Regions from separate parts of the Paenibacillus sp. FSL K6-1318 genome, predicted to be linked through region 1. Evidence: riboswitches for the same ligand, from Rfam matches in the RefSeq annotation. Region 1 holds a riboswitch; the other holds the start of a gene.
The links. Region 1 has a riboswitch for ZMP and ZTP ahead of NYE45_RS27450 (TIGR01440 family protein). Riboswitches for the same ligand answer to the same signal wherever they lie in the genome.
Positions count from the first base shown of each region.

Region 2: another riboswitch for ZMP and ZTP. It lies ahead of NYE45_RS08070 (GNAT family N-acetyltransferase); the one in region 1 lies ahead of NYE45_RS27450 (TIGR01440 family protein).

Region 1 is NZ_CP150270.1:6,097,393-6,112,306, reverse strand. It holds gene NYE45_RS27480 (FtsW/RodA/SpoVE family cell cycle protein) at 1-685, shown strand, start outside; gene NYE45_RS27475 (FtsW/RodA/SpoVE family cell cycle protein) at 959-2,179, shown strand; gene spoIIR (stage II sporulation protein R) at 2,436-3,095, shown strand; gene NYE45_RS27465 (L-threonylcarbamoyladenylate synthase) at 3,294-4,532, shown strand; gene NYE45_RS27460 (manganese efflux pump MntP family protein) at 4,711-5,271, shown strand; gene NYE45_RS27455 (low molecular weight protein arginine phosphatase) at 5,330-5,902, shown strand; ZMP/ZTP riboswitch at 5,999-6,080, shown strand; gene NYE45_RS27450 (TIGR01440 family protein) at 6,222-6,815, shown strand; gene glyA (serine hydroxymethyltransferase) at 7,033-8,280, shown strand; gene upp (uracil phosphoribosyltransferase) at 8,714-9,343, shown strand; gene wecB (UDP-N-acetylglucosamine 2-epimerase (non-hydrolyzing)) at 9,394-10,551, shown strand; gene NYE45_RS27430 (AtpZ/AtpI family protein) at 10,738-10,992, shown strand; gene NYE45_RS27425 (ATP synthase subunit I) at 10,985-11,362, shown strand; gene atpB (F0F1 ATP synthase subunit A) at 11,408-12,226, shown strand; gene atpE (F0F1 ATP synthase subunit C) at 12,305-12,529, shown strand; gene atpF (F0F1 ATP synthase subunit B) at 12,645-13,133, shown strand; gene NYE45_RS27405 (F0F1 ATP synthase subunit delta) at 13,130-13,678, shown strand; gene atpA (F0F1 ATP synthase subunit alpha) at 13,695-14,914, shown strand, end outside.
Region 2 is NZ_CP150270.1:1,798,997-1,813,910, reverse strand. It holds gene NYE45_RS08130 (RtcB family protein) at 36-1,256, opposite strand; gene NYE45_RS08125 (hypothetical protein) at 1,430-1,852, opposite strand; gene NYE45_RS08120 (GNAT family N-acetyltransferase) at 1,961-2,395, opposite strand; gene NYE45_RS08115 (GNAT family N-acetyltransferase) at 2,432-2,869, opposite strand; partial or broken gene NYE45_RS08110 (SRPBCC domain-containing protein) at 3,077-3,355, shown strand; gene NYE45_RS08105 (ABC transporter permease) at 3,443-5,368, opposite strand; gene NYE45_RS08100 (ABC transporter ATP-binding protein) at 5,365-6,120, opposite strand; gene NYE45_RS08095 (sensor histidine kinase) at 6,237-7,241, opposite strand; gene NYE45_RS08090 (response regulator transcription factor) at 7,238-7,927, opposite strand; gene NYE45_RS08085 (SDR family NAD(P)-dependent oxidoreductase) at 8,114-8,878, opposite strand; gene NYE45_RS08080 (class I SAM-dependent methyltransferase) at 8,927-9,646, opposite strand; gene NYE45_RS08075 (VOC family protein) at 9,864-10,247, opposite strand; gene NYE45_RS08070 (GNAT family N-acetyltransferase) at 10,423-10,896, opposite strand; ZMP/ZTP riboswitch at 11,234-11,315, opposite strand; gene NYE45_RS08065 (GNAT family N-acetyltransferase) at 11,367-11,885, opposite strand; gene NYE45_RS08060 (YfiT family bacillithiol transferase) at 11,920-12,444, opposite strand; gene NYE45_RS08055 (GNAT family N-acetyltransferase) at 12,493-13,035, opposite strand; gene NYE45_RS08050 (hypothetical protein) at 13,032-13,577, opposite strand; gene NYE45_RS08045 (hypothetical protein) at 13,595-14,035, opposite strand; gene NYE45_RS08040 (class I SAM-dependent methyltransferase) at 14,042-14,719, opposite strand; gene NYE45_RS08035 (sporulation protein) at 14,903-14,914, shown strand, end outside.

The DNA.
Region 1 (14,914 bases):
GCATGCCCTTATTGGCTTTATGATCGCAGTGGCTGCCTTTATCGGTGGTACACAGGCGTATATTCATTACCATGATGAGATTGTTAAATTTCTGAATGGCATTGGACGTTCACACTGGGCGGATCGTTTTGACCCCTGGCTTGTACCAGAGTTGACCTCAAGAGATGTGCTCTGGCAGACGTATAATGCGAAGCTTGCGATTGGTTCTGGTGGTATTACAGGCAAAGGGTATATGGAAGGCACGACGATTCAGTCGAATCGGGTGCCGCTGGCCTATGCGGATTCCATCTTCGTACAGATTGGGGAGGAATTTGGCTTTATCGGTGCCTCGGTATTGCTTCTCCTGTACTTTATCCTGATTCACAGGCTGGTGCTGATTGCACTGGAGTGTAAGGATCGTGCCGGGCCATATCTAATTGTAGGTATTATAGCGATGCTGCTTTACCAAATCTTTGTCAATATCGGTCCATTCATTGGTCTGATGCCATTGACAGGGATTACGCTGCCGTTTATTAGTTCGGGTGGTACCTCCATTATGATCAACATGATCAGTATGGGGATTGTGATGAGTATCAAGGTTCATACGGAAGAGAACGAGGATATCCTCGGCTCTGCGGAACAACCTAGCATTACCGATTTGGTGAAGAAATTGCTAAGACGCAAGCCATCCCAGCAAGAGCAATAACGTTCTCGAATCAAAACTTGAAATAACACGTCAGGTATTTTCATATGAGTCCGTTAACTATAGAACCCTGGAACAGATCAGCCCAAGTCACATTGGGATGAATGTTGCAGGGTTTTTATTGTTTTTACGGTGTTAATCGGCGGCCATGGAATAATTCAATGTTTAACCTGAAGCGATCCAGATTTCCTTTTTATTATCCAATTATATACAATGGTAATATTGAGTTTAATTGGAAATGATAGAATGATAGATTTCAGGGGGCTGGACGGAGTCATGTTGAGAATGCTGAAGAAGATGGACGGTGTGATTCTTTTTGTAATGCTGTTGCTCATGATTATAAGTATATTTGCGATTTACAGCGGAACGCAGACAGATGCCAACCTGGCGAATCATCATGTCAAAACGATTTATTTCTATGTAGCCGGGTTTATTGCGGTGCTTATAATCGGGCTTGTGAATTACAAGTTATACGTGAAATATGCGTTTTATTTGTATGGCTTGGGGATCATACTGCTGATCCTGGCCAATGTCCTGGGCAGTTCAATCAATAATGCCAACGGCTGGCTGAAGCTGGGCGACAATTTTTCTTTTCAACCGGCAGAGCTGTTCAAGATGATTCTGATTCTGTTTCTCGCTCATTTGATCGTGAAGAGACAACGAGGTACGCTGAAATTTTGGAGAGATATTGTGCCGATTGGCTGTTGGGCGTTTATTCCGTTTGCTCTTGTTATGGCTCAGAATGATCTGGGGAATGCGCTGGGGTATGTGGTTATTGTGGCTGCGGTATTCTGGATTGGAAATATGAGACTAAAGCACGCATTGATTGGGCTGGCGATTGTGGCAGTGGCGTTCTTTGGCTTTGTCAAAGCCTATACCTTCTACCATGACGAAGTGTTCACCTTTCTTGAAAAGATAAAAAGGGAGCATTGGGCGGAACGGATTGACCCCTGGCTTGTACCGGAAAAGGCTACCTCCAAAGCTTCCTGGCATACGAAAAATGCAGGATTGGCCATTGGTTCAGGGGGTATCATCGGAAAAGGTTATTTGCAAGGAACATCCGTTCAGAGTGGACGAGTGCCCTATACGTATTCCGATTCCATTTTTGTCGTGATCGCAGAGGAGTTTGGGTTTGTCGGTGCATCCATACTGATTCTGTTGTACTTTATTCTGATCCACCGCATGGTGCTGATTGCTCTGAGATGCAGAGATCGCGCGGGACCCGTCATCATTGTAGGCATTATCGGGATGCTATTGTATCAGGTGTTCGAGAACGTGGGGGCGTTCCTTGGGCTGATGCCGCTCACAGGTATTACGTTGCCGTTCATCAGTTACGGGGGGACCTCTTTGCTTATTAATATGGCTTGTATTGGTGTAGTCATGAGCATTAAGTTGTACGGGCAAGAAGAGGAGGATGAACTTCTGATGGGGGAGCAGCAACCCCGGTTATCGGAACGTTTATGGAATATGCTCAAGAAAGAGAAAAGTGCTGTGTAACTGTTGAGTCGGTATAGGCGAAAAGTTAAGTGATGGAGCGTATAACGTGATCGTACTTAGAAATAAAGAGGTTGATTTGCCCTGTAACCAGGTGCAGATCAGCCTTTTTAGCATGAGTGGTGAGGGAATGTAAATCATAGTATCGATTTAGTAGATTTATTGCAAATGCTAGGTTTACTTCCGGTTCTCCGGGGCATACTGATAGACATGAGAGAGTTGCAGGCAACGTGATCAGAGAGCCGAGGGGGAGAACGGAATGAACAGACGAATTGTAAAGCAAATTGGACTTATTATTGTATGTCTTATGATGATTATCATGATGTGGGAAGGTCAGAAAACGGATGCAGCTGTGGCAGCCGCAGCGATTCCAGAACAATCGATTCGTTTGCGTATTCTAGCAAACTCGGATGCACCGGGAGATCAATTGGTGAAACGCGAGATTCGGGATGCTGTCGTTGCTCAGATGGGCGAGTGGGTAGCCGAGCTGGAGAATCCGCAAAGTCTGGATGAAGCGCGCCAGGTCATTCGTGAGCATTTGTCCGAGATTGAGAATAAAGTAGGAGAAGAGTTAGCGAGTCGTGGCTTGCATTATGCATATCAGGTGGAGTTGGGTTCTGTTCCGTTCCCGACCAAACTATATGGTGGTACCGTGTATCCTGCTGGCGATTATGAAGCGGTTCGGATCACGCTGGGCGAAGGAAAAGGTCAGAACTGGTGGTGTGTGTTGTTCCCGCCGCTGTGCTTCATTGATGCAGGGACTGGGGATGCCCTGGCGAAACCTTCAACGGTATCGGCCATAACGGCAGAACCTGGAGATGTAGAGGCATCCGTACAGGGAGATACACCGGAGGCGAGATTCTTTCTGTGGGATATGGCTGTGAAACTGTGGAGTTGGGTCACTGGATTATTCGCATAACAACGAATTTGTACTATGTAAAGGGGCGACTTCGATTCAGGAAGCTGCCTTTTTTATATGAACTGGTGGTGAAGTTACATTGAGACTCATGCGTGGAGTGAAGTGTGAAGGGCATCCGAGGCGGGACAGGTATGTTATAATTACTTATATTGAATATGGATATGAACTAACCTACTTGAAGTTTAGGAATGATGATATATGAGCAGAGAAAACGAACCATTGCAACACACCTCTGAGATGAGGGATGGTAAAGAAGACCGTGATATGAAAGTTCCGGGAGAGCTGGTTACCGAGATGTGGGATGTACGCGTCTTGGTTAGCGCTGAGAATGATCATGGAATGGGTAATATTGAAACGGTGGATGTGAAAAAGGGGAGCGCCGATCAACAGGCGCTCGCCGACTTGCAGGCCGCCGCAGCCTGCATTCGTCAAGGTCAGACGGTGGCCTTTCCGACCGAGACGGTCTATGGCTTGGGTGCTGATGCGCGTAGCACGGCAGCCGTGGAGGCCGTATTTGTCGCCAAAGGCCGACCTTCTGACAATCCACTGATCGTGCATATCGCGCACCGTGACCAGTTGGATGCTCTGGTCACGGAAGTGAATGAAACGGCGGAAGCGCTAATGGCGGCCTTCTGGCCGGGACCATTGACGCTTGTGCTGCCGGTTAGGCCGGGGGCGGTGTCCCCGCGTGTCACCGCCGGGCTGGACACGGTGGCCGTGCGCATGCCGGACCATCCGGTGGCCTTGCAGTTGATCGCGGCGGCGGCGTGCCCTGTGGCTGCGCCAAGCGCCAACCGCTCCGGGCGGCCAAGCCCGACACTCGCGTCGCATGTGCGCGAGGATCTGGATGGCCGCATCGGCGGCATCGTGGACGGCGGCCCCACCGGGGTGGGCGTCGAGTCCACGGTGGTGCAGGTCGGTGACAACGGTACCGTCACCATCCTGCGCCCTGGCGGCATTACGGCGGAACAGCTGTCCGCCGTTGCCGCCCGTGTCGCCACGGACCCCGCGCTACTCGCGGATGTGGCCGATGGCGTGGGCAGCCCGGCGCCGCGCTCGCCGGGCATGAAGTACACGCACTACGCACCCGCAGGGGCGCTGTGCGTGGTGGAGGGGCCGCCCGCAGCGGTGGCGGCCTGGATCGGCGCCGCCCTTGCAGAGGCGGCGCTGCGCGGAGAGCGCACCGCTGTGCTGGCGTTCGCCGAGCACGCGGAGCAGTACCGCGCCGATGCCGTGTTCTCGCTGGGCGACGCCAGCGAGCTGGAAGAAGCAGCGCGCCGGCTATATGCCGCGCTGCGCAGCTGCGATGAGCAAGGCGCCACATATATTGTGGCTGAAGCCTGCTCACGCGAAGGGCTGGGAGCAGCCGTCATGAATCGGCTGCTCAAGGCTGCGGGGAACCAACTCATACAAGTTGGCAACCAGCAACCCTCATAACCTCTCCTGATCATACAGTCAGGAGAGTGCTCAACTTTTTTACAAAACAACATCAATATACCTATAAAGCCAGCATCGAAATCATTAGATCCGTCGCCGTTTACCTTTCATCGGTCATGTTTGAGTCCTTGTCCGCATAACGTGTACAAGAACCTTTACGTGACTTGGGGGTATGGGGATGTGGGATGTGTCTGCCCATGTAGGGCAGTTGGTAACCATTTTGATCATGGCTGTTGCGCTTGGCCTCGATGCGTTCTCGCTCGGAATCGGAATTGGCATGAAGGGCATTCGGCTGCGGGATGTATTGCGGATCAGTACAGTAACAGCGCTGTTTCATATCATCATGCCGCTCATCGGCATGTACATGGGCAAATACGTCAGCTCGCTGCTGGGTGACATTACGACCTATGCGGCAGGTGGATTGCTTATCCTGCTGGGCGGTCATATGATTCTGAATGCATTCCGAGAAGGCGATACGAAGCTGGTGGACCACCGTTCCCTGCTCGGCGTCGTTTTGTTCTCCCTCAGTGTAAGTGTGGATTCGTTTTCCGTGGGTGTTTCACTAGGGATGTTTAGTAGTGATCTGGTATTGACCGTACTTGCTTTCGGCCTGTGTGGCGGGGTGATGTCGGTTATGGGTCTGCTATTAGGTCGCCGGGTGAGCCGGAATCTTGGTGATTACGGTGAAGCCATTGGTGGCGCAATCTTGCTTGCGTTTGGACTTTTGTTTATATTTTAGAATAAAACTTGAGAAATCATATCATTCGCATCATATGTAAAATGGGGAGGCTAACACAATGAAACATATTTTATTCGTATGTACAGGAAATACGTGCCGCAGCCCCATGGCAGAGGGGCTTTTGCGAAAATTGGCATCGGAGCGCGGCATTCAGGTAGAGGTTCGCTCCGCAGGTGTCGCAGCAACGTCGGGTATGCCGATTTCCCGTCATGCTGAAGCAGTTTTGAGAGATCATAACGTTGAAGGTCCGCCGCATTCCACACAACTTAGCTCCAACTTGGTGGGATGGGCTGATCTGGTTCTTACGTTAACACGCAGTCATAAACAGCATGTCATGCAGGTATTTCCCGACTCGGTCCACAAAACCTATACATTGAAAGAATATGTGGAGGATGATGAACAGGTATTGAATGATGTTCAGGAATTGGACAGCCTGTTTGCGACGCTGGAGATGAAACGTGCCCTTGGGCAAGAGATCCTGGCATCGGAGCGTGAGCGAGCTATCGAGATCAGACAACGAATTCCAAGTTTCGACATCTCTGATCCGTTTGGTGGAAGTCGTGATGATTACAATATCGCTGCGGCCGAGATTCGGACCGCATTGGACCGGCTTTTGGATAAGCTAGGATAATTCTGATCCTGCAGGGCAGGTTATAAAAACAGGACACATGATGTAAATTAACCGTTGATTTTAGCCGCGGGTTGTTTTATGATGAAGGGGAAAACAGGGATCCGGTGTAACTGGCGACGAAGTGGGCATAACCACGATGGAGCACCGGAACAAACGGCCGGTCGCCTGGGCAAAAGAGCAATTCTGCGTTACCCGCAGACTGCTCTTTTTTTCGTCTTTCATCTGATTATTCGCTATAATAGTACCTGAGATGCCGTGCAAGAATACAAAGGACAACCAAGTTAAAGCGGGCATGATTTTATCGGGAGGCGATGATAGGATGACTATTGAGTTAGATTCGGAACAACCCGGATTGCAGGAACAGACCGCATCCATTCTGCATGAACTGGCGCTTGCCGGACAGCTTGGGCCTGGACAGATCGTTGTGATCGGTACAAGCACAAGTGAAGTCGCAGGCCAGCGGATTGGTACGAGTGGTGCCATTGAGGTGGCGCAGCAGCTTCTTGCGGGTATACGCGAGGTGCAGGAGGAGTTCGGTTTTGACACAGTATTCCAATGTTGTGAGCATCTGAACCGTGCGCTGGTAATGGAACGTTCTGTGCTTACTCGTCTTGGATTGACTGAGGTTGGTGCAGTACCCGTGCCCAAGGCCGGAGGTTCAATGGCATCCGCAGCATATCGTTCGCTGACCGATCCATGCCTGGCTGAACATTTGCAGGCCCATGCGGGACTGGACATTGGGGAGACGATGATTGGAATGCATCTCCGGCATGTAGCCGTACCTTTTCGTACAGCGCTCCGTTATGTTGGAGATGCACGTGTGACGACAGCGTTGACTCGTCCGAAGTTGATTGGCGGCGAACGCGCGGTGTATCGTATGGAAGAACAACCAGATTCGACATTTTGTGACTAACATATAAAACGAGACTGATTGGGTTACACTCCTGACTTTGATTGCATCACCATCTTCCGATCGCTGTTATCCCCAGATTTTTTAATTCCCTATTAAAGGGGAAATCCGGTGATAAAGGCGACCACTTCGTTTCTTCAGATTGGTGTTGCACTCGCCGTTTTCGTGTAAACATTAGTTCCGCTTTATAACTTCACTTATAACTGGGAGGAATTTAATCATGGAACAATTGCGCAAGAATGACCCGGCAGTACTGGAAGCAATGAATCTTGAACTGAAACGTCAACAGAACAACATCGAACTGATTGCATCCGAGAACATCGTAAGTGAAGCAGTAATCGAAGCATTGGGATCTGTTCTGACCAACAAGTACGCTGAAGGATATCCAGGTAAACGTTACTATGGCGGTTGTGAGCATGTGGACATCGTTGAAGACATCGCGCGTGATCGTGCAAAAGAATTGTTCGGAGCAGAACATGTGAATGTTCAACCTCACTCCGGTGCACAAGCAAACATGGCGGTATATCTTGCAGCGTTGAAGCCTGGTGATACTGTACTCGGTATGAACCTTGCCCATGGTGGACACCTCACACACGGTAGCCCGGTTAACGCATCCGGTTTGCTGTACAACTTCGTAGCATACGGTGTACAAGAAGACACATTCCTGATTGATTATGATGAAGTGCGCAAAGCGGCTTTCAAACACCGCCCTCGTCTGATCGTTGCAGGTGCAAGTGCCTATCCGCGTACCATTGACTTTGAGAAGTTGGCTTCCATCGCCAATGATGTAGGCGCATTGTTCATGGTGGACATGGCTCACATCGCAGGACTGGTTGCTGCTGGATTGCATCCAAGCCCAGTTCCACATGCGCATTTCGTAACAACAACAACACACAAAACGCTGCGTGGACCTCGTGGTGGTATGATCCTGTGCCGTAAAGCATGGGCAGCAGCAATTGATAAAGCCGTATTCCCTGGTTCCCAAGGTGGACCTCTGATGCACGTGATCGCTTCCAAAGCGGTAGCATTCGGTGAAGCTTTGCAGCCATCGTTCAAAACGTATGCAGAGAATGTTGTGAAAAACGCACAGGTTCTGGCTGAAACACTGATTGCTGAAGGATTGAACATCGTATCTGGTGGTACAGATAACCACTTGATGCTGATCGACACACGCAGTGTGAACATCACAGGTAAGGAAGCTGAGCATGTACTCGATTCCATCGGCATTACCGTGAACAAAAATGCAATTCCATTCGACCCTACAAGCCCGTTTGTAACGAGCGGTATTCGAATTGGTACACCTGCTGCAACTTCCCGTGGCATGAACGAAGAAGCGATGGTTGCTATTGGTAAGATTATTGCCAAAACATTGAAAAATCCTAAAGATACGGCGAAGCTGGATGAAGCTCGTGCAGAAGTGACTGCACTGACAGACCAATTCCCGCTCTATACCGACCTTAAATACTAGGATTACTAAAAATATTGCTCGTGCTGTTTGTATTTGAGTTTCTCTAAAATGGAATACAAAATAACGAAGCAGACAGAATGAGGCCGTAGAAGCGAAGCGTTCGCATTTATTCCCGAATTTACACCTTCATAAGGTGATTCATAAAATTCGGGAATAACAGCGATTGAAGGAGCATTCTGGTGGCGGAGTGCAATTGTATTTATCATTTTCCTTATCTCAATAACACAACAGCATGAGCAAAACAGGACCGGATGGATCATTTTCCGGTCCTGTTTTTTATAGGATTCGGTATTCTGTAATGATTGGGTGCCCTTTGATGGTGTAATTCGTTGTTGGTGATGATATAATATACAGGATTTATCGAGCCCATGAATGGTGGCTAGGTATATTTGGAAATGCTGAACATGAAGAACTTACCGGAGGGACAAATTAGATGGGAAAATTAGTAATATGTGATCACCCTTTGATTCAACACAAACTGACGTTTATACGCGACATGCGTACGAATACGAAAGATTTTCGTGAATTGGTGGATGAAGTAGCAACGTTGATGGCTTATGAGATTACAAGAGATGTTGAACTGGAAACGATTGATGTACAGACACCTGTAGCCGCAACACAAGGTAAAGTCATCTCTGGACGTATGCTCGGACTGGTGCCGATTCTGCGTGCAGGACTTGGAATGCTGGATGGCGTTGTGAAATTGTTGCCAGCGGCAAAAGTTGGACATGTTGGTCTGTTCCGTGACCCGGAAACACTGCAACCGGTAGAATACTACACCAAACTGCCTACAGACGTAACAGAGCGTCAATTGATTGTGATTGATCCGATGCTCGCGACTGGCGGTTCGGCTATTGCAGCCATTGACGTGCTCAAAAAACGTGGCTGTACTCAAATTAAGATGATGAACCTGGTGGCAGCACCGGAAGGCGTTAAAGCTGTACAGGATGCACATCCCGATGTGGATATCTATGTGGCAGCATTGGACGACCGTCTGGATGATCATGGTTACATCGTTCCAGGACTTGGAGATGCAGGAGACCGTCTATACGGCACTAAATAAGCATATTGCATGCTTGTAATCGGAACTTATAGAAAAGGGGCTTTGCTCGAATGTCCAAGAAAATTAAAGTCATGACGATTTTCGGGGTGCGTCCGGAAGCCATCAAGATGGCTCCGCTTATTTTGGAATTGCAAAAACATCCCGAGTCTATTGAATCTATTGTTTGCGTAACTGCGCAGCATCGCCAGATGTTGGATCAGGTACTTGAAGTTTTCGACATTCATCCCGATTATGATCTGGATGTGATGAAAGACCGTCAGACATTGAATGAAATTACAATTCGTGTGCTTGGCGGTTTGGAGCCAGTGTTAGCCGAAGCTAAACCGGATATTGTACTGGTTCACGGGGATACATTGACTACCTTTGTAGCGAGCTATGCAGCATTTCTGCAACAGATTCAGGTAGGGCATGTGGAAGCGGGGCTGCGGACGTGGAACAAGCTGTCTCCATATCCTGAAGAGATGAACCGTCAGTTGACGGGAGTACTGGCTGATCTACACTTTGCGCCTACGGACTGGTCTTCTTCGAATCTTGCCAAAGAAAATAAATCGGAGTCTAGTACGTACGTCACAGGCAACACGGTAACAGATGTGTTTCAATATACAGTACGGGAGGACTACAAGCACCCGGTACTTGATTGGGCCCAAGGCAAACGCCTTGTGCTGATGACAGCTCATCGCCGTGAATCTCAGGGCGAGCCTCACCGCAACATTTTCCAGGCCGTCAAACGGATTGCCGACGAATTTGAAGATATTGCCATCGTGTACCCGGTGCATCCAAGTCCTGCTGTGAAGGAGCCGGCTCACGCGATCTTGGGGAATCATCCCCGTATTCAATTAATTGATCCACTAGACGTGGTGGATTTGCATAACTTTTACCCGCATACTCACTTGATTTTGACTGATTCAGGCGGTTTGCAGGAAGAAGCGCCTTCGTTTGGTGTGCCTGTACTCGTATTGCGCGATACAACAGAGCGCCCGGAAGGTATTGAAGCTGGAACGCTGGAACTGGTTGGTACCGAAGAGGAACGTGTATATGAACGGACCAAAGCTCTGCTTACAGATGAAACACTGTATGCAAGCATGAGTCAGGCTGCTAATCCATACGGTGATGGACATGCTTCGGAAAGAATTGTCAATGCGATTTTGCACCATTTCGGTGTAAATAGTGACCGTCCGGAATCATTTCACAGAAAATTCAAAAAATAATACATTTTTTCTGACGGATTTATAAAGGGCATAGCATACAGTTAAACTGTACGGTTTACGCGGGTTTATGGGCTTTGAGGGTCTATATTCCCGTCGTTTTCCCCTTTAAAACGCTAAAATCATTCAATTGACAAAGGCTCTCATCATTCAGTAAAATTAACTGGGATTGCAAGGGTGGCGTGGAAAATGGCCGATTCGAACAAACCAAATTCATCCCGTAACCATGACGATAATGTATGGAAAGCGATGGGGCTCGTGACAGCTTTTGGGATCGAGATTGCCATTCTCGCTGTTGTCGGATATTACGCTGGCTCCTGGTTGGACAAGACCATTGGAGGTAACGGAATATGGATCGCCGTAAGCGTTCTCTTTTTTCTTGCGGCAGGCGGTGTGAGCATCTACTTTATCGCGAAAAAATTCATGGGGGAAAGTGATGAGTGAACTAACCAGATACCGCAGATCGATGACTGTTTTCATCATGTACTTTCTTATGATTTGTTTTCTCGCAGCGGCCTTTATGCCACGTGTGGAGACAATTGCTTTGGGACTAGCCCTGGGTACAGGAATTAGCTGGATCAATGCATTTTACTTGGGCTACAAAGTAAGGAAAATGTCTGATGATGCGGCAGAAGGTAACTTGAAGCGTGTGAACCTGGGATTTTTGACAAGAGCGGCACTCGCTGTGCTCGGTATATTCATATCGATGCGCTTCCCGCAGTACTTCAATACATATGCGGTTGCAGGCGGTCTCGTCATTGCACAATTTTCCTTACTGATTATAGGGATTGTCCATTCCCGCAGAGCAGAATGATGTTAGGTGCTGCAGCTTTCAAGTCGAGAAAGGGGTGAGAAAAATATGCATGAAGCTCCAATTATTATGCTTGGCGGATTTCGACTGGATCTATCGGTTGTGTTGATGCTGGTAGTTACAGGTGCCCTTGTTTTTATTTTTGCTGTACTGGCCACACGAAGACTATCCGTTGAAAACCCCGGCAAGCTGCAAAATTTTATGGAGTGGGCAGTAGAATTCGTCCGCAATCTGATTTCCAGTACAATGGATATGAAGAAAGGTAAACATTTTATCTCTCTCGCTCTTTCCATGATCATGTTCATTTTTGTAGGAAACATGCTCGGACTTCCGTTCCAAGCGGTAACTGCAGTGGACAGCGCAGAACATGCGCAAGTGTTCGGTCAGCCGATTGTTACAGCGGTGGAGGCGTTTGAAGAAGCACATGCCAAGGACCCGGAAGCACATCCACACGTTGAACTGGCCTGGTGGAAATCACCGACAGCCGATTTGTCTGTAACGATGGGACTCGCTCTCGTAGCGTTCCTTGTATCTCATGGACTCGGATTGTTCCGCAACACCAGAGGATATCTCCAGCATTACCTGAAGCCATTCGCTTTGTTCTTGCCAATCAACCTGATTGAGACGGCATCCAAGCTGTTGACACACGGTATGCGTCTATTCGCGAATATCTTCGCAGGTGAGGTACTGATCGCAACGATCCTGAAACTGACCACATTCAAAGTGTTTGGTGCTATTGCAGCGATTCCGCTACTAATGGTGTGGCAAGGCTTTAGTATCTTTATCGGCGCGATCCAGGCATTTGTGTTTGTTATCTTGATGATGGTGTACATTTCACAGAGCATCGAGACGCACGACGAGCATTAAGTTTCAAGCCCTACGAAGATTTCTTCACCAGGCTGAACAATAAAAAATTCGATTTAACATTTTAAGGAGGATATACAAATGGGAGCAATGGCATTAATCGCAGCAGCAATTGTTGCAGGACTGGGCGCGTTTGGCGCAGGTATTGGTAACGGTATGGTAATCAGCAAAACGGTGGAAGGTATTGCCCGTCAACCGGAAGCAAAATCCACTCTTCAAACAACAATGTTTATCGGTGTAGGTTTGATCGAGGTATTGCCGATCATCGGTGTGGTACTCGCGTTCATGTTCTACGGTATGGCTTAATTTAATTTTAAAGGTTTGGCGGGGAAGGCCATAGCCATCCGCGCCTTCTTTTTAGGTAATGTCTGCTACGTGCAGATGAACGTTTCAAGGATACCTCCAGGAAGGAGTGAACAGATTGAGTTTCATATGGGAAAATACGCTTCTTGCGATTATTGCATTCGCTATTTTATATTGGCTGCTTAGCCGTTATGCTTTCGGTCCTTTGTTCTCCATTATGGAAAAACGTCGTGAACTCGTGTTGACGCAGATGAATGAGGCTGCACAGACTCGGGAACAGGCCATTGCCTATGTGGAGGAACAAAAACAAGCTCTTGAGCAAGCGCGCAAAGATGCTTACGACATCATTGAACAATCCAAACAAACGGGTGGCAAACAAGCTGAATCGATCTTGGCTGATGCGAAAGCAGAAGCTAATCGTCTGAAAGACGATGCAGTACGCGAGATCGAGAGCGAGAAGAACAAAGCAGTCGCAGCGCTTCGCAGCGAGCTGGGCACAGCTTCCGTTCAGATTGCATCCAAGTTGATCAAAAAAGAAGTTGAGAACGGTCCTGCACAAGAAGAACTTGTGAACCAATACCTCAATGAGGTAGGAGGCCGACAATGAGCCGCGATACGATTGTTGCCAAGCGTTATGCGAAAGCATTGTTCGAAGTTGCTCTTCAGCAACAGCAGGTGCTTGAGGTTGAACAGGAACTGGTTGCAGTAGTCAGTGCATTGACCGGAGATGCTGATATCGAGAAATTTATCGTATCCCCTAATATTTCTGATGAAGCCAAACAGAACGTGCTTCACTCAAGTCTTGATGGTAAGGTATCCGAGTCTGTTCTTCGTACAGTCTTGTTGTTGATTGAGCGCGGACGCGTTGAATTGCTGGGAGACTTGCTGAATGATTATCGGAAAATCCAAGGTGAGTCGCTCGGCATCGCTGATGCGCGTGTCTACTCGACTTATGCATTGAATGATGAAGAAAAAGAAGCGGTAGCCCGTGAATTCGGTGGCCGTGTGAATAAAAAGATTCGTATCGAGAACATTGTTGATCCGACTCTGCTGGGCGGATTGAAAGTCGCCATTGGCGATACGATCTATGACGGCAGCTTGGCTGGCAAGCTCGAACGTCTTGAGCAGTCTTTTAACAGACGAGTACAGTAGATTGGGGTGAGGACACTTGAGTATCAAACCAGAAGAAATCAGTACATTAATTAAGAGCCAAATCGAACAATACAAGACCGATATCGATGTAGTCGAAGTCGGAACGGTAATCGAGGTTGGTGATGGTATCGCTCGTGTTTACGGACTTGAGAACGTCATGTCCAACGAGTTGGTTGAATTCCCAAGCGGTGTTATGGGACTCGCCATGAACGTGGAAGAAAGCAATGTCGGTGTCGTTATCCTGGGACCTTACTACGATATTCGTGAAGGCGACCAAGTGAAACGTACTGGTCAAATCATGCAAGTGCCTGTAGGCGAAGCATTGATTGGACGCGTTGTGAACCCACTCGGTATTCCAGTAGATGGCAAAGGGCCAATCGCTACAACGGAATTCCGTCCAGTTGAAGGTAAAGCACCAGGCGTAATGGATCGTAAATCGGTTCATGAGCCGATGCAAACAGGTATCAAAGCCATTGATGCAATGGTACCAATCGGTCGTGGACAACGTGAGTTGATCATCGGTGACCGTCAAACAGGTAAAACATCCATCGCAATTGATGCGATCCTGAACCAAAAAGGTAGCGGCATGAAGTGTATCTATGTAGCTATTGGTCAGAAACAGTCTACAGTTGCTCAAGTTGTGGAAACTCTTCGTCGTAAAGGCGCAATGGAGTACACGATTGTTGTAACTGCAGCAGCTTCCGATCCATCACCACTCTTGTACATCGCACCGTATTCCGGTTGTTCGATGGGTGAGTACTTCATGTACAAAGGCGAGCACGTTCTGGTTATCTACGATGACTTGACCAAACAAGCCTCTGCGTACCGTGAGCTTTCCTTGTTGCTTCGTCGTCCACCGGGCCGTGAGGCTTATCCGGGTGACGTCTTCTACCTGCACTCCCGTTTGCTGGAGCGTGCTGCGAAGCTGAATGATGAACTTGGTGGTGGTTCTTTAACCGCACTTCCGTTTATTGAAACACAAGCTTCCGACGTATCGGCATACATTCCAACGAACGTAATCTCCATCACGGACGGACAAATCTTCTTGGAAGCTGACTTGTTCAATGCTGGACAACGCCCGGCGATCAACGTAGGTATTTCCGTATCCCGTGTCGGTGGTTCTGCTCAGATCAAAGCGATGAAAAAGGTTGCAGGTTCCCTGCGTCTCGACCTCGCTCAATATCGTGAGCTTCAAGCGTTCTCCCAGTTCGGTTCCGATCTGGATAAAGCGACTCA
Region 2 (14,914 bases), 2.5 Mb from region 1:
CGTTATCGTGTAAATGTTCAGTTGAACATATATGACTAATCTTTATACGGATCGAATTCATTACCTCCGGCCATGGCGACACCAACGGGACGCAGCACATGGTTGATTTTCAGCGTATTCGCATGTGCGTTCAGTACGTCTTGCAGCTTCTTGTACACAAACGGACTTTCGTCTGTGCCCGCTCCCCGCAGCTCGACACCATAGGCACGAATTGCCTCATGCATCTGTGCTTCGCTAATCTCACCGCCCATGCGTGTGCGAAGCTTGTAATTCATTTTGCCAGCCGCCTGGGTTCGACTCATCGTACGCCCTGCTCCGTGCACAGTGCTGCGGTATGATTCGGTATTCTCCTCGCTATGGATTCCCTCCACAATTACCGAGATATCGCCCATACTTCCTCCGACAAAACCGAGTTGTCCGGGTGCCAACGGCGTTGCACCTTTGCGGACCACGACTACCTCTTCACCCATGTGTTGTTCTTTCCAAGCAAAGTTATGATGGTTATGTACGGCATATTCGGCACTTGCCCCGAGAATTCCGAGCACCTGTTCAATGACATAGTCACGTCCTGCATAGGCGTATCGGCCCGCCAAGGTCATTGCGTCCCAATACATATCACCCATTTCACTGTTCAGGTCAAACAATGTAGGTGGCTGATCCATCGATTCACCCGGAGCTTTGCCACTGAACTCACGTCCGGCAGCAAGGTTAAGGAATCCACTCGCCACTTTGTGTCCGAACCCGCGGCTGCCGAAATGATTCGCGATCCATACCTTTCCCGTCGCCTCTTCTACAAAAATATCCACGAAATGATTGCCACTGCCTACGGTTCCGAGTTGGTTGCGTGCAAGTGTCTTCAGCTTATGCTGTAATCCCGGTTCGATGGTATCAAACAGCTTCCAGCTCGCATCGTCGAACAAGTCATGATCCACAGGTGTTGGATTGTTGCGGCCCACGCCGAAAGATATAGTCGAATTGATATCATCCATGATCGTTGCAATCTGATCCCGAATATCGTCCCACATCAGATTCGTGCGCACAGCCTTGTTGCCACAGGCGATATCATATCCGACTCCTGACGGACTGATCATATTCCGATAAGCGACAACACCGCCGATGGGCTGTGAGTAGCCTTTGTGATGGTCGGCCATCAGAGCCACACCCAATACATCTCCATATTGCGAGCAAGTCACCGCCTGACTTACGGCATTCTCCAGCGGCTCCCCCCAGACTTTAATGTTATCTACGATACGCATGATTGTGTTAGCCTCCTATGTATTATTTTAAAAATTCATCTTATATTTTTATCCATTTCTTTCATTAGTTTAACAAAGATCAGCGTTGCTCGAAACGTCGTCTTCCTACAGTTCACCATTATCTGCACATAAAAAAAAGAGAGCTCAGCTCCCTTTCTCACACTGATTCCTATTCACTTTTTGCTAATCTTAAACTTGAACGCCCAAGTCGCTGTGTTACCAGAATATCTTCCTCTGTTCTCGGTGACCACCACGGAAAGTGTCTTGTTGGTTGATTTGGAGAACGAAGATAGTTTGACGTTGGTGCTTTTGCTCCCATAGTCAGGAATCTTGTCCTGTTCTTCGGCGATGGCTTCCAGTTTCAATGTACCTGTGGATTTCAGGTTTAATGTAACCGACGAGCCCTCTTCCAAATCTTTGCCGTTCACACTTGCTCCGATGGCCCATTCGTTGCCGACAGAGTTATTCTCCACAAGCTCTGCGCTTACCAGCGTCACGGTTACCTTGACCGTTTTGGCAGCCGCATGGGAAGTGGGGGAACAGACGGCGAATACCAGGCTCAGAATCATGAAGACATTAGCCCATTTTTTGAACACGAGAGTGCCTCCCTCTTATTCATCTCTTTTATTAAGACTATGCCTTATTCGCCATGCTCATTAAGTAATCCTTCCACTTGTGTAAGAACTTTTCATCTGATCGTTTAATTAGAAATGCTTCCGGTAACCCTGAACCTTCTCATCCTTGAAGCCTAGTTTCTCATAGAATATATGCGCTTCCTTGCGCTGATCGCCAGACACTAGAATCATGTAATCACAACCGAGATCCCTGGCAATCCGCTCAATCTGGAGCATCAACTTCTGACCAATCCCCTGTCTGCGCACCTGATCCGACACAATCACATTCTCCACAACCATAAACGGTTTGCATGGACCCACCAGATCCATACACTCAATGCCCATAACGGACCCGACCAATTTGCCATTGTAAAATGCCCCAAGCACGTGATAATGACCATTCTGCTGTATGTAATGAAACATCTTTTTCATCTGCTGCTCGTTCGAAGGTGTTCCTATCAACTCATCATACAATTTGCTTAAACCCGGCAGATCCTGTAGTTCAATGGCTTTGATCGTAACCATACTATGTCCCCCTGACGTTCTCTCTTATTTGGTATTCTATATTTTATCTTGATTGAGGTCCTTCTTAAAATAATAATGGCAATGCCCTGTTGGAGCATTCTTGATGGTTGTGATCAATTGGTATCCGTGCTTCTTGTAGAATTCCGGTGCTTGGTATGAGAATGTATTCAACATAATAAAATCACAGGATTTCTCGCGCGCAATGCGCTCCACCTCAAGCAGCAATTGGGATCCGTATCCCCGATGCCGCTGATCGGAGTCCACCCAAAGAATATCAAGTTCCAGCCAGTTCCAACAAAGTGTACTGAGCACTCCTGCGACAATTTCGCCAGCCTCATTTTTGATATTGAAATTCAATTCTTCGTACCGATGCCTTAATTCCTCGCTCACATGGGTCGCATTGTATGCGACTAATTGCTGGCGAACATATGCGGAATCTTCTGAAGTACTTTGATTGATGTTTAACTGAGACATCTTCTTTTCTGCTCCCCTCGTTACACTGTTATACATGAATCAGATTCATGGACTCATAACATATCGACAACCCTATTAACGATGAAACGTTCTTTTGATGTGCCTGCAAACCAGGTCTCAGCTGCTTGGCTGAATCCTAAGCTCATGAAGAAGTGGTTGTTCACCAGCGAAACGACAAATAAAGTTGTATAGAATGAACCCAAAGTCGGCGGTACTTGGGAAATCGTAGACCATCGTGAGGGGAAAGATTATAGAGCTATTGGAGAATACCTGGAGATTGATTCACCCAGCCGATTGGTGCTTACATTTGAGATGCCACAGTTTAGCGAAACTGTTGATACGATTACCGTTGAAGTCACTTCTCATGGAGAGCGTTACGAGATGACGTTCACACAACAGATTATCGTTCCCCATGAAGAAGGATGGACTGGAGACGATATTGAAAAAGCAATCCGTGAATATAACACCGGTTCTGAGCAGGGATAGAAAGCAAGAAAAAGGGCAGTCTGTACACATTACAGCTGCCCTTTACTCAACCTATTTTGCTATATCAGCATACTCCTGATCCCAATTCTACAAAGCTTCCTTAATCACCCGCTTATAGTACCACACGGACAACAGACCAAAAATTGAATATAGCAATGTATAGACTATCATGACAATGACCGTAGGTGTCGCCAGCTCCGTACCAAAGAAGAACCAACCTGATTTCACGGCAAAATAACTATGACTCAGTCCCACCACAAGCGGAATACCGAAGTTGAACAACTGCTTGATCTGAATTCCTCTCAACAGATTGCTTTGCGTGAATCCAAGCTTACGAAGAATGGTATAATTGCCCTTCTCCTCTTCACTCTCATTCATTTGTTTAAAGTACAGGATACACCCCGATGTGATTAAGAAGGTTAAACCAAGAAAACCAACAATGAACATAATCAAGCCCATATTGTTACGTTGGTTATTTCTGAACTCAATCTGGGAGAAACTTGGGGCTTCCAATTGCTGCTCCCTATATACGGCATATGCCTCTTCAGCCTGCCCCTCGTTCAGAATACGCACACCATAGTAGTCAGCCCGCTCGGGTTTCTGAAGCTCGGGATCGAGATCCTGTCGCAGCTGCTGATATACCGTTTCATGCACCACCGCAACCGGCGTACCCCCTGTATAGTACGAAGGAAGCACTCCCTGTTTGGTGGTTCCGATCAGGTGCTGGTCCAGCGTTCGCTTCAATCCATGCAAGACGATTGGACCTTTCTCCTGAATGGTAATCAACTGCTTAATGGCATTTCCATATCCCATGAAAACCACTTCACCTGGCTTCAGATTAATGTTATCCACCATGTTGTCACTCACCACACTACTGAGCAGGTACTGGTCCGCCATGGACTCATCCATCACCTCATGAGCATCAATTTCAATGTAAATGGGCTGTCTATGATTCTCCTCATATGGAATCTGTTTGTGTTCCAACTCCGCTACAAAGCGATTTTTTACATCCACCTGAGCAAAAGAGAAATCCTCCGGCAAGCTTTCCTTGGCCTGCGCCTCTGCCGAATAATACGAAATGTAACTGAGCGACAGCATGCCAATAGCAAGCGCCGACACGGTTGTAATAATCGTGAGTAGCAGTGCATTGGACTTCATGCGGAACATGATTAAAGATAAAGACAACACCTCATGAATGGTAAGGTACCCGTTTTTACTTTTGCGAATCAGATTAAAAATAAAACTTACCGATCCCTTATAGAACAGATATGTCCCCAATATGACCGAGAACAGAATCAGAAGCATCGTATACATTAACTGCTGCATATCCATTGCCTCGCCGCTGAACAGCCGTGCAGACAAGAAGTATCCATACACAATCAAGGCAATACCCAAGACGCCTATAATCATCTGTCCTACAGACATCTTCTGCACCTGTTGTTCCGAAGTGGCCGATACCCGAAAGAGCGTGAGGATACTCTGCCCCTTGATAAAGGTATAGTTCATCAGCATGATGAGCAGGTATATGACCGTAAAGACGATGACCGTTTGCAGCAAGGCCATTGGCGAGAAGTACAGTTTCGTAATCGCATCGACACCGAGAATTTTAAACAAGATCATCAATACCAGCTTGGACGCAAGAAACCCAATTAACACACCGACAGCCATGGAGCCAAAATAGAGAATACTGTTCTCCGCACTCAAAATGCCAAAAATTCTGCCTTTCGTCAGTCCGATCAATTGAAACAACCCAATTTCTTTGCTGCGCCGCTTGATAAAGATCGTATTGGCATAGAGCAAAAAGATGCCGACAATGACGATTAAAAGTACCGAAGATGTGCCTATGGCGGCCGCACCTTTCGTTGAAGCAGCTACCTCATCCATGGAAGGATCATACTGCAACGTCACAAAGGAAAAATATAAGGCCACGCTGAACACGAGCGCAAATACATAGAGATAATAATTCTTTAGATTTTTCCTCAGATTGCGGAAGATGATATAACTCAAGCTCATTGCTGCACACCACCCAACACGCCCTGGGTTTTGATAATATCGTTGAAGAACGATTGCCGGGACTCGTCTCCTTTATTCAGTTGGGTATAGATCTGACCATCACGAATGAAGATTACTCTGCTGCAATAACTTGCGGCAACCGGATCATGGGTAACCATAATAATGGTCGCCTTTCGTGCATTGTTCATATCACTTAACTTGCTGAGCAGATCCGAAGCCGACTTGGAATCCAGCGCTCCTGTCGGCTCATCCGCAAAAATGATACTCGGCTCGTGGACAAATGCTCGTGCTGCGGACGTTCGCTGTTTCTGTCCACCCGAAATCTCAGATGGATACTTGTCTTTTAATTCGTAGATTCCCAGTTCACCGGCAATCTGTTCAAACTTCCGATGTGCCTCCTGCTTTGGAATGCTCGTAATCGAGAGCGGTAATAATACATTTTCCTTCACCGTAAGGGTATCCAGTAGATTGTATTCCTGAAAAATGAAGCCCAGATGATGTTTGCGGAACTCAGCCAGCTGTTTCTCCTTCATTCCGGTGAATTCCTTGCCTTCAATATCAATCGTGCCCTGACTCACCCGATCTATGGAGGAAAGTACATTAAGTAGCGTTGTTTTACCCGAACCCGAAGGCCCCATAATACCGACAAACTCTCCCTTGCTTACCCCAAGATCAATCCCCTTTAGCACTTCCTGTTTGTTCAGTTTATTACCATAGACTTTATGAATTTTTTTGGCTTCCAGTATCCACATATCCCACTCACTCCTCTTTGAACTTCTGCAAAATGCTCATGTCTATATCATAGGCGGGATGTGCAGTGTTATCGTGCGATTCACCGAACAAAACCAAAAAGCATGTGACATTGTTGTCACACGCCTGAAAGATGCACCATGTCGTTTTTTCGCGGAAAAGTAAGTGCGACGGTTGTGCCCTCGCCAGGAAAAGATTCTACATGAATGCTCATATGAAGCGTCTGGACCACCTGACGAACCAAATACAAACCCATCCCGGTAGCCGACCCATCCATTCTGCCTCGGGTGGACGTAAATCCTTTATCAAATATACGTGGCAGATCTTGAGCCTCAATCCCTCGCCCGTGATCCTGAATGATCAGCACAAGGTGTCCATCCTGTTCCCGACTTGCAATGAGGATATCCGATGAATCACTGTACTTCACCGCATTGCTCAGCAACTGTCGGATAATAAATCCTAACCATTTGCTGTCTGTCAGCACGCGAGTAACCGTGAGGGAGACATCGAAGCCAATGCCTTTGGAAATGCACCACGATCTCAGGGCTCGAATCTCTCCGTTCAGCACCGGTTCAAGTTCCGTCTCTTCGATGAATAAGTCATTATGCATAAATGGAATCCGCTTCTGATGAAGCTGCTGATCCAGCAACTGATGGATTCGTAACCATTCATATGTCATTTGGCTCTGTAGCTTGTCATCTGGCAAGCGCTCGATCATCAGTTGCAACGCTGTTAGTGGGGTCTTCACCTCATGAATCCAAGACAACATCTCGTCCTTCTCCTGTTCCAGAGCGATAAAATGATGTGACGACTCCTTACGATACCGCTGTGTCTGGGAACTGACGGCCTCATGTACAATCTGCTCATATGGACTTTCGGCGATCTCGAGTTCTCTCAGATCATAGGTATGATCCCAGGTGCTCAATTTTTTATAGAAACGGGTCTCTTTCAGGTATCTCGCCCAGATAAAAACAAGGCATACCACTACATTCAATACTACGATATACATCACAGATTGGAATGGAATGGACGAGTCCATGTAGGCCACAAATAAGATAATAAGCTGCATGCTTACCAACAGCCATAACCAACTAGCCTTTTCCCGTATGTACTTGCCGATCATGCTTCCGCCTCTTCCGTTGCCATGTAGCCCTGACCTACTTTGGTTTCAATGAAACGCTCCAGTCCAATGGGTTCAAGTTTCTTCCGTAACCGATTAACGTTAACCGTCAGCGTGTTATCACTTACGAAATGCTCATGATCCCACAAACTCCGGATGAGATCCTCACGGGTAACAATCTGATTTTTGTGCTCGACCAGCACTTTAAGAATGAACATTTCATTTTTGGTTAACAGGACAGATTCATCCCCGCAGGTCAACGTATTCTTCACATATTCAATAGCAGCACCGCGCCAAGTCCGGAGTTCAATATGCTCTGTATTATAGTTGTACACCCTCCGCAAAGTCGCTTGGATCTTGGCAATCAATACATCGAAGTGAAAAGGCTTCTGGATAAAATCATCTGCACCCAAATGCATGGACATGACCATATCCGCAGGATGATCCCGTGAGGACAAAAAGATAATCGGCACATTGGAGTGCGAACGAATAATCCGGCACCAGTGAAACCCGTCATATTGGGGCAATTGAATATCAATAATGACCAGTTGCGGCTGAATCACGCTGTACTCCTGCAATACTTTGCCAAAGTCCTGCACACCATACACGTCATACGACCACTGGGTTAAGCGTTCCTTGATTTCACTGAATAACGATTCGTCGTCTTCAATGAGCATAATTTTAAACAAGAGAGTTCACCACGTTTCTGATCTTCTAAGGTTGAATAAGGTAATTAGACTCCGTTGTTACAGGGTCACCGTTACGAATACGAATCGTTGCTCCGATCGCTGTTATCAGTGTACAGGGAAGTTGGGCTTATATCAAAAAGGTTTTCACACTTCGTAAAGAATACAAACCGAAATACATATATCATATTAACTCTCAACAGCGTGTATAACATGGCTTGCATCACTGTGTTCATCGATCCGCTCGATCAACTGCATCGCTACGTCTCGAGGCGATCTTAATTGTCCTGCTTCATATACTTGGGTGAATAGCCCAGACAGCGCAAATTCCTCTGCACTTTTGCCTCGTGCAACAGCCTGTAATTCCGTATCAACCATCCCCGGATCAAAAGCAATAATCTCAACAGGGTTCTGTTTGCCCGTTTGTTCCAAGGATACGCATTGGGTGAACATGTTCATACCTGCCTTGGATGTACAGTACACTGCCATTGAAGGCGCGGGATAACTTCCCGAACCGGATGAGAGATTGACAACTTTACGCCTGGCGGACAGGTGATTCGTTTGTTGAATAAAAGAGGAACTCAATATCATTGGCGCTGCGAGACTGATGTTAAGACTCTGACTGATCTCTGCCGCACTGCATTGATCGATAGGTTTTAGAGGCTCTAGCATCGCTGCGTTATTAATGAGTCCAATGAAATCGGCTTCCTGAGACGGAATTTGGCTCAATACACGTGTAATCAAATCATCAATCCCAGTCAGGTCGGCAAGATCATACTGAACATGGCGATAACGCCCGCTCCATTCCTCGCCTGATTCCAACAGATCCGAACGCCCGCGTGAAATACCGTAAACGTAATCCCCCTTAGCCAATAATAACTCTGCAAGTTGTAAACCGATCCCTTTGGATGTGCCTGTAATGATAAAGTGTCTTCTTCCTGTTTGCGTTCCCATTCTGATACCACTCCTCCTCTATTTTCAATGCATGTAATTCCCCTACTCTTACGAGTTTTTCTTTCTCCACAACGTGGCCCACAGAAAAGGTACACAAAAACATGGTTCATGCTGCTCCATCGCCTTCATTGCACGGAACTCCACACATTCAAAGCCATCTTCCAGCATGTAGCGAAGCTTCTCCTCCGTGAACGCAAGACCACCTCGCATCGACTTCTCTTGATACACCTGCCAATCATTCATAACGGTTTCCGGCCCACCAATATCGCCAAAACCCGGAGCAAAACAAGTCATTCCAAAAGTTCCTCCTGGACGGAGTGCATTATGGATCATATCTATGTAGGGAATGCGCTGATGTGGTAACAGATGATGCAAACAACCTGAGTCGTAGACAAGATCATATTCTTGCTCTGGGTTCAGTTCGAACACTGAGCGACATTCAAAGTGTACGTCCAATTGCTCTTCTGCCGCCCTCTCCTTAGCCCAGGCAATCGCTGTCTCCGAAAGATCATAAGCATCTACCTGATAGCCTTGGCGGGTTAAATACAACGCGTTTCTGCCCGGGCCACAACCCAGTTCCAATGCCTTGCCACCTGTCAGCAGACCTGCATTCACATGCGTTACCAGATTCTCATCCGGTTTGTTTGGGAAAAAGGGGATGGGTCTGTTCCGATCCTCATAGAATGGCTCCCAAAATTGCTTGGCAGATCTGAAGTCCGCATCGAGCATATCATATAGATCCTGTACACTTTTAATTGTCTTTTCCACAACCACATTCCTCCTTAAATTCCCGTTCCACTCCTCATTTTCCGCTATCAAATTCTTGTTATTTTCATTAAATCATCCACACTCTATTATAACATTTTTACCCAGTAGTTCTCTATTTTTCTTGTGTTTTATATTCGAAAACATAAGCTTTTTCCCAACAAAAAACGACCGACATGGGATGTCGATCGCTTGCAATAGTGCTGTTTTAAGTTGTAATTCACTTCGCCCGTTCCAGTACTGCAAAGTAATTTCCTTCGTTATCGGCAAAGTTGAAGACACGCCCCGTTGGCATCTCGACAATCTCTCCAACCGTTACATGTTTACCAGACAAGTCGGCATATAATTGATCCAGATTTTCGGTGAAGAACATTAACGAAGGTGTGCCCAGATTTATACCCGCCGACATCCGCTCCACAAACGCCTTGTCATGAAGAATAATGCTCGTCTGCGAATTTGGGGTAGGCGCAATCTCAATCCATCTCATACCCTCGTCAAGGTTTACTTCATCCACAATATGGAACCCCGCAATTTCCGTCCAAAATGCCAATGATTCATCCTGATTGTTGACATACAACATAATCTGGCCGACTTTGCTAAACATGCATCATTCACTCCTCTAATCATCTAATCTCTCAACATCCTGCTTATCATTCCTCAAATTCCAATAGAGTATAACATGCAGGACAGCTTTTTTATCATCTTTCTTTCGTGGTACATGCAACTTAAACTGAAGTACACTTTTATGCTTCCAATACAATTAGTTTCTTGGAGTTCCCTTATAGGGTTCTAACAAGGGAAAGTCTATGAAACCCCGAGGTATAATAATTCATATCGACACCTTCTTTTTGAAAATTCATTCGTTCATAAAATACAAGCGCCGCTTTATTTTCTTCATGATCCAGTGTGTAAAGCATTACATCACTACATCCAAATCCAGCTATTTTTATACATATATTTGTAATTAGTGTACGTGCTACTCCCTGTCGAAGGTGTGATTTGCATGTAACAACGCCAACGATTTCATACCGGTTAACAGTAGACTGAAAGATATAACCAGCATGACCTATGACAACATCTGCTTCGTCAACCATGACATAATAAGCACTGATACGTTCATCCGTCATTTTTAAAAATGAATCCCAGCGCGCAGGATACTGATCGCGTATAAACGAAGGAAATTGAAAATGATGATCCGTCATCATTTTCAGCACGGCTGGCTGATCAATTGCTTGAAAAAGGCGAATAGTCATCTTTTTATCCCCTACCCTTTAGTGTGCATGTAGACATCTTTTAAATTACCAGCTTCATAATATGGATACTCTAGTTTTTGTTGAACTTGAAGGACGATCTCCATAGACGTTACCATTTCGACCAAGTATAGTCCCAGGTCAATGGAAGCCGTAACCCCGCACCAGTTACCGTATTACCATCACGCACTACACGCGCTGAAATTACTTCTGCACAATAAGGAGTCAAAAAATCATAAGCAGATGAGTTGGTAGTAGCCCTTTTTCCATTCAGGAAACCTGCTGCTGCCGCTCCTTTCATTCCCTGAATAATAAATAAAGTGTTTGATCAAAAGATCAAACACTTTGCCCAGGCGTACGGCATATAATATATGTGCTCCCTCGTGGTTCAATCCACGTTTACGCCAGGCACACATAACAGATATTTACAACTAGTATACATGACATCTTTCATCATTGTATATATTATGAAATTATTGCGTGGCTTTTAACTTCTTCGTAAGATAAAGTACAACATCGTCGTCCATAATTGTTTCTTCACCCGGCTGAATGTAATGATCGTGCTTGTGTACACCCTGACCGTCTGGTATGTATCCGCGATGGGCATATAGAATTTGCGCTTTGCCATAATCGGAAAATACGCCTACACCAATGCCTGCTACATCCGTTCGTTCCTGAATAACTTCCTCTGCGCGGTCCATCAACCGTGAACCAATACCTTGGCGCTGGTACTTCATCAGCACATTGAAATCGTTGATTTCAGGAATCCCCTGCTCCTTGAACGCTGGATAATATGATACCCACAATACATTAACGTATCCGGCAAATTCTCCATTTAACTCAACTACCAAGGTTACGCGTTCCCCATTCTGTTGTTCAGCCAAGTAACGAAGATACTGTTCGGCAGATTTATGCCATCCCTGTGCTTGAAAAGCCTGCGAGATTACAAATGGATCATTCTCATTTAAGAGCCGTATATGTATGTTCGTCATGATGCACTCCTTTCATAACAGATCTATTGGTTCTTTAGATTCCAAGTCTATCCCGAAGCGATGTGATGTGAGCAACATGGTGTTTGCCATGCCAAGCATACATGCCCAGATTGTAATCCAGTCTTGTCGTTTCTTCCGATGAGGGATGATAAAATTGTTTGGCATAATCTGCATCTGTCAGCGCGTTTAACAGAAACACCCAACGACGATGGAGGGCATCCAGAATCTGAAGCGAGAATTCAACATCCAGGTCTCTTGAATCACTCAATTCAGCCCAGCGCTCTTCATAATAAGGTCGAATCGTTGGTGTATCCTCTGTCAGTGCCAACTTGAAACGAATCATACTGTTCATGTGGCTGTCTGCCATGTGGTGAATCACCTGTTTGAGCATCCATCCGCCTTCTCGGTACGGCAGACTTAATTGATCTTCACTCAGTCCCTTTACTGCTTCGCGCGCGCGTTCAGGCAGCTCAGCAATGTCCTGAATCCACTGCTCTCTCTGTGCAGGCGTAACCTCGCCCGTGTGTACAAATGGTCCTATCGGAAATCTTTCATCCATCCATTATTCCTCCTTCTTTGTATGATTCAAAATAACTTTAAACAGTATCTACAGGGCATATTCCATAAGCCAGCAGTCTCGCATTTGTCCTTCATGCTGCTCATGTTTTTTCAAGAGCTTAATCCTTTGGAAACCACATTTCTCATAACAGGATATCGCTCGCAAGTTCCAGGCTTGAGGGTCCATGACTATTTTTCGAGCATGCTTTTCGTTAATCAGAAAATTCAGCATGGATTGCATCAACTGTGTACCTATACCTTTATTCCAGTAATCTACCTCACCAATAAACTGATCCGTTCCATAGATGATCTCATCCGTGTCTCCATAACCATACTCCGTTCGTTCCTCTTCCTCAAGCTCATAGAACTGAATGTATCCAATCGGATTTCCTCCATACTCAACGATACAACGAGTAGCATTATCATCCTGATTGTAAAAATGTTCTCTTACCAGTTCCAGATTATGCTGCCGATCACGGCCTTCATAGTATTGAAGGACTTCCGGGTCAGACAGCCACTTCACCAAGTGGTGTTCATCTTCAATCTTCAAGAAACGTACGGCGATTTCGTTCGATTCATATACATTATTCACTCTGCGTACTCCTTAATGATTTCAAGTGGAGTTCCCGAGACCCAACTCAGGTCTTTGCCCAGAACATTTTCTTTATGAACATAATAGATCATGGGATGCTGAATGAGTTCTGCTTTCTCATCCAAAGGATGAATGGTAAAACGCATCTTGTACGTGCCCGCTGCATCAGGTATGGAGAACCCTGAAAATTCAGTCATTGCCGTGGATGACTGCCTCTGTAACGCTTGACGAAGAATTCCTTCCATTGCACCCGTGCTGCCGACGGAAACGGGTTGAATAAATCGGTTGTCCTTTTTATTATCACTAAAAGTTATTGAGCCCCAGCCAGGCACAACGGGATATACAGTATGCTGACTCTTATCTTCTTTTCTGCGTGTAATAGATAATTGTACCTCGTATTTCTCCGAAGCGGTCTGCCGAATCGTGCCCTTTAAGCTAACATCCTGCTCTGTAACGCTCGGAGTCAAATTATTATATACAATGAAAGTTGCTACAATAACAATCGCAATGCCAGTTAGCCAACATATCGTACTTCTACGCATGTATTTAACCCCCAATATTATCCGTAAGTTTGAAGCATTTCGCTCTCCATTAATGTCTGTGTAACGCAGTCTAATTCCGGAGAAGCAGACCAATCACTATGTGTATTCAACCCATATTTAATTGTATGGATAACGCTATTGGCTGACATATATACATTGTGATGGACTCCCGGCTGGACAACGATGTGCTCTCCTTCACGCATCACTCGGATGGAAAGCATCTGATCGTCCCCATAACTGGCGTAAGCAATCCATCCGGTTTGTACCACATAAAACTCCGTTACACTGACGTGTACATGACTGTTTTGCCATGCTCCGTGGGAAGAAGCAACTGTTCTACAATAATAACTGCCATCTTCTGCTATCATTTTATATTTCTGTTCCCCGTTCGCCATCTGCTCGAAGCTGGTTTTGACACCAGTTTCACCATATTTCTTTTCTGAAAATTCTGTGTTCACTCGACTTCAGCTCCTTACGGCTTGCCAGATATACTTGCGTTCTCTCACAGCAAGTCTACCGTTAATCCGGTTCTCCTCCAGCTTGGTTTCCAGCTGTCCCCGGTACTCATGCTGTGTATAATCCGGGTTTCCGGGGATATCGGAGAGAAAGATGGCAAACTCTTTTTCATCCGGGAAAATCATGAGTGCCTCGTTAAATTCCTCGATCTTGATTTCCTCATACGCATTTCTTTCCAATCGCTCTCGCACCTTGGTTATATCCGTATGAATACCAATCATAACCCCACCCTTTTGCAGTAATCTCTCATGCTCAATAATGGAAGTTGGACCTCTGCGATCATAGATCAGACCGAACTGCTCATCTGCAAAGGGCATCTTTTCTTTAGTCGTAGTGCATACAAATTCCACATTCGTAATCAAACTTGAATGAAGAGCACTTCGGGCAATCTTAATCATCTCTTCCGAGTTATCGAACCCTGTAATATGATCGGTGTATGCCGACATTTTCAACGTAAACTCACCATGTCCACAGCCTGCATCGAGCACGGATCTATACTGAGGCAGAAACTTAATCAACCGTTCTTCAAAAGTATCTTCAGCAGAGTTACCTTCCAGCGTAAACAAAGCTCTGCTCCTGTAACCCCCATTACGTTTTGCGATCATATCGTACCATTCCATGCCCATAGAGGACCTCCTGACAAAAACTTCCTTCTCCCGAAATATTCGACATAGGTAAGTCGATTCTCCTGTTTTGATAGGGAGATATCTTTTACTAAAATTTGAAACGCTTCTCTTCCAGTTTCCGTATTAAGGTCGAAGTCGTATTTATCCCCAAATAGTAAACCATCTGATCTGGAGGTTGAGCGCATGTCATTTTTC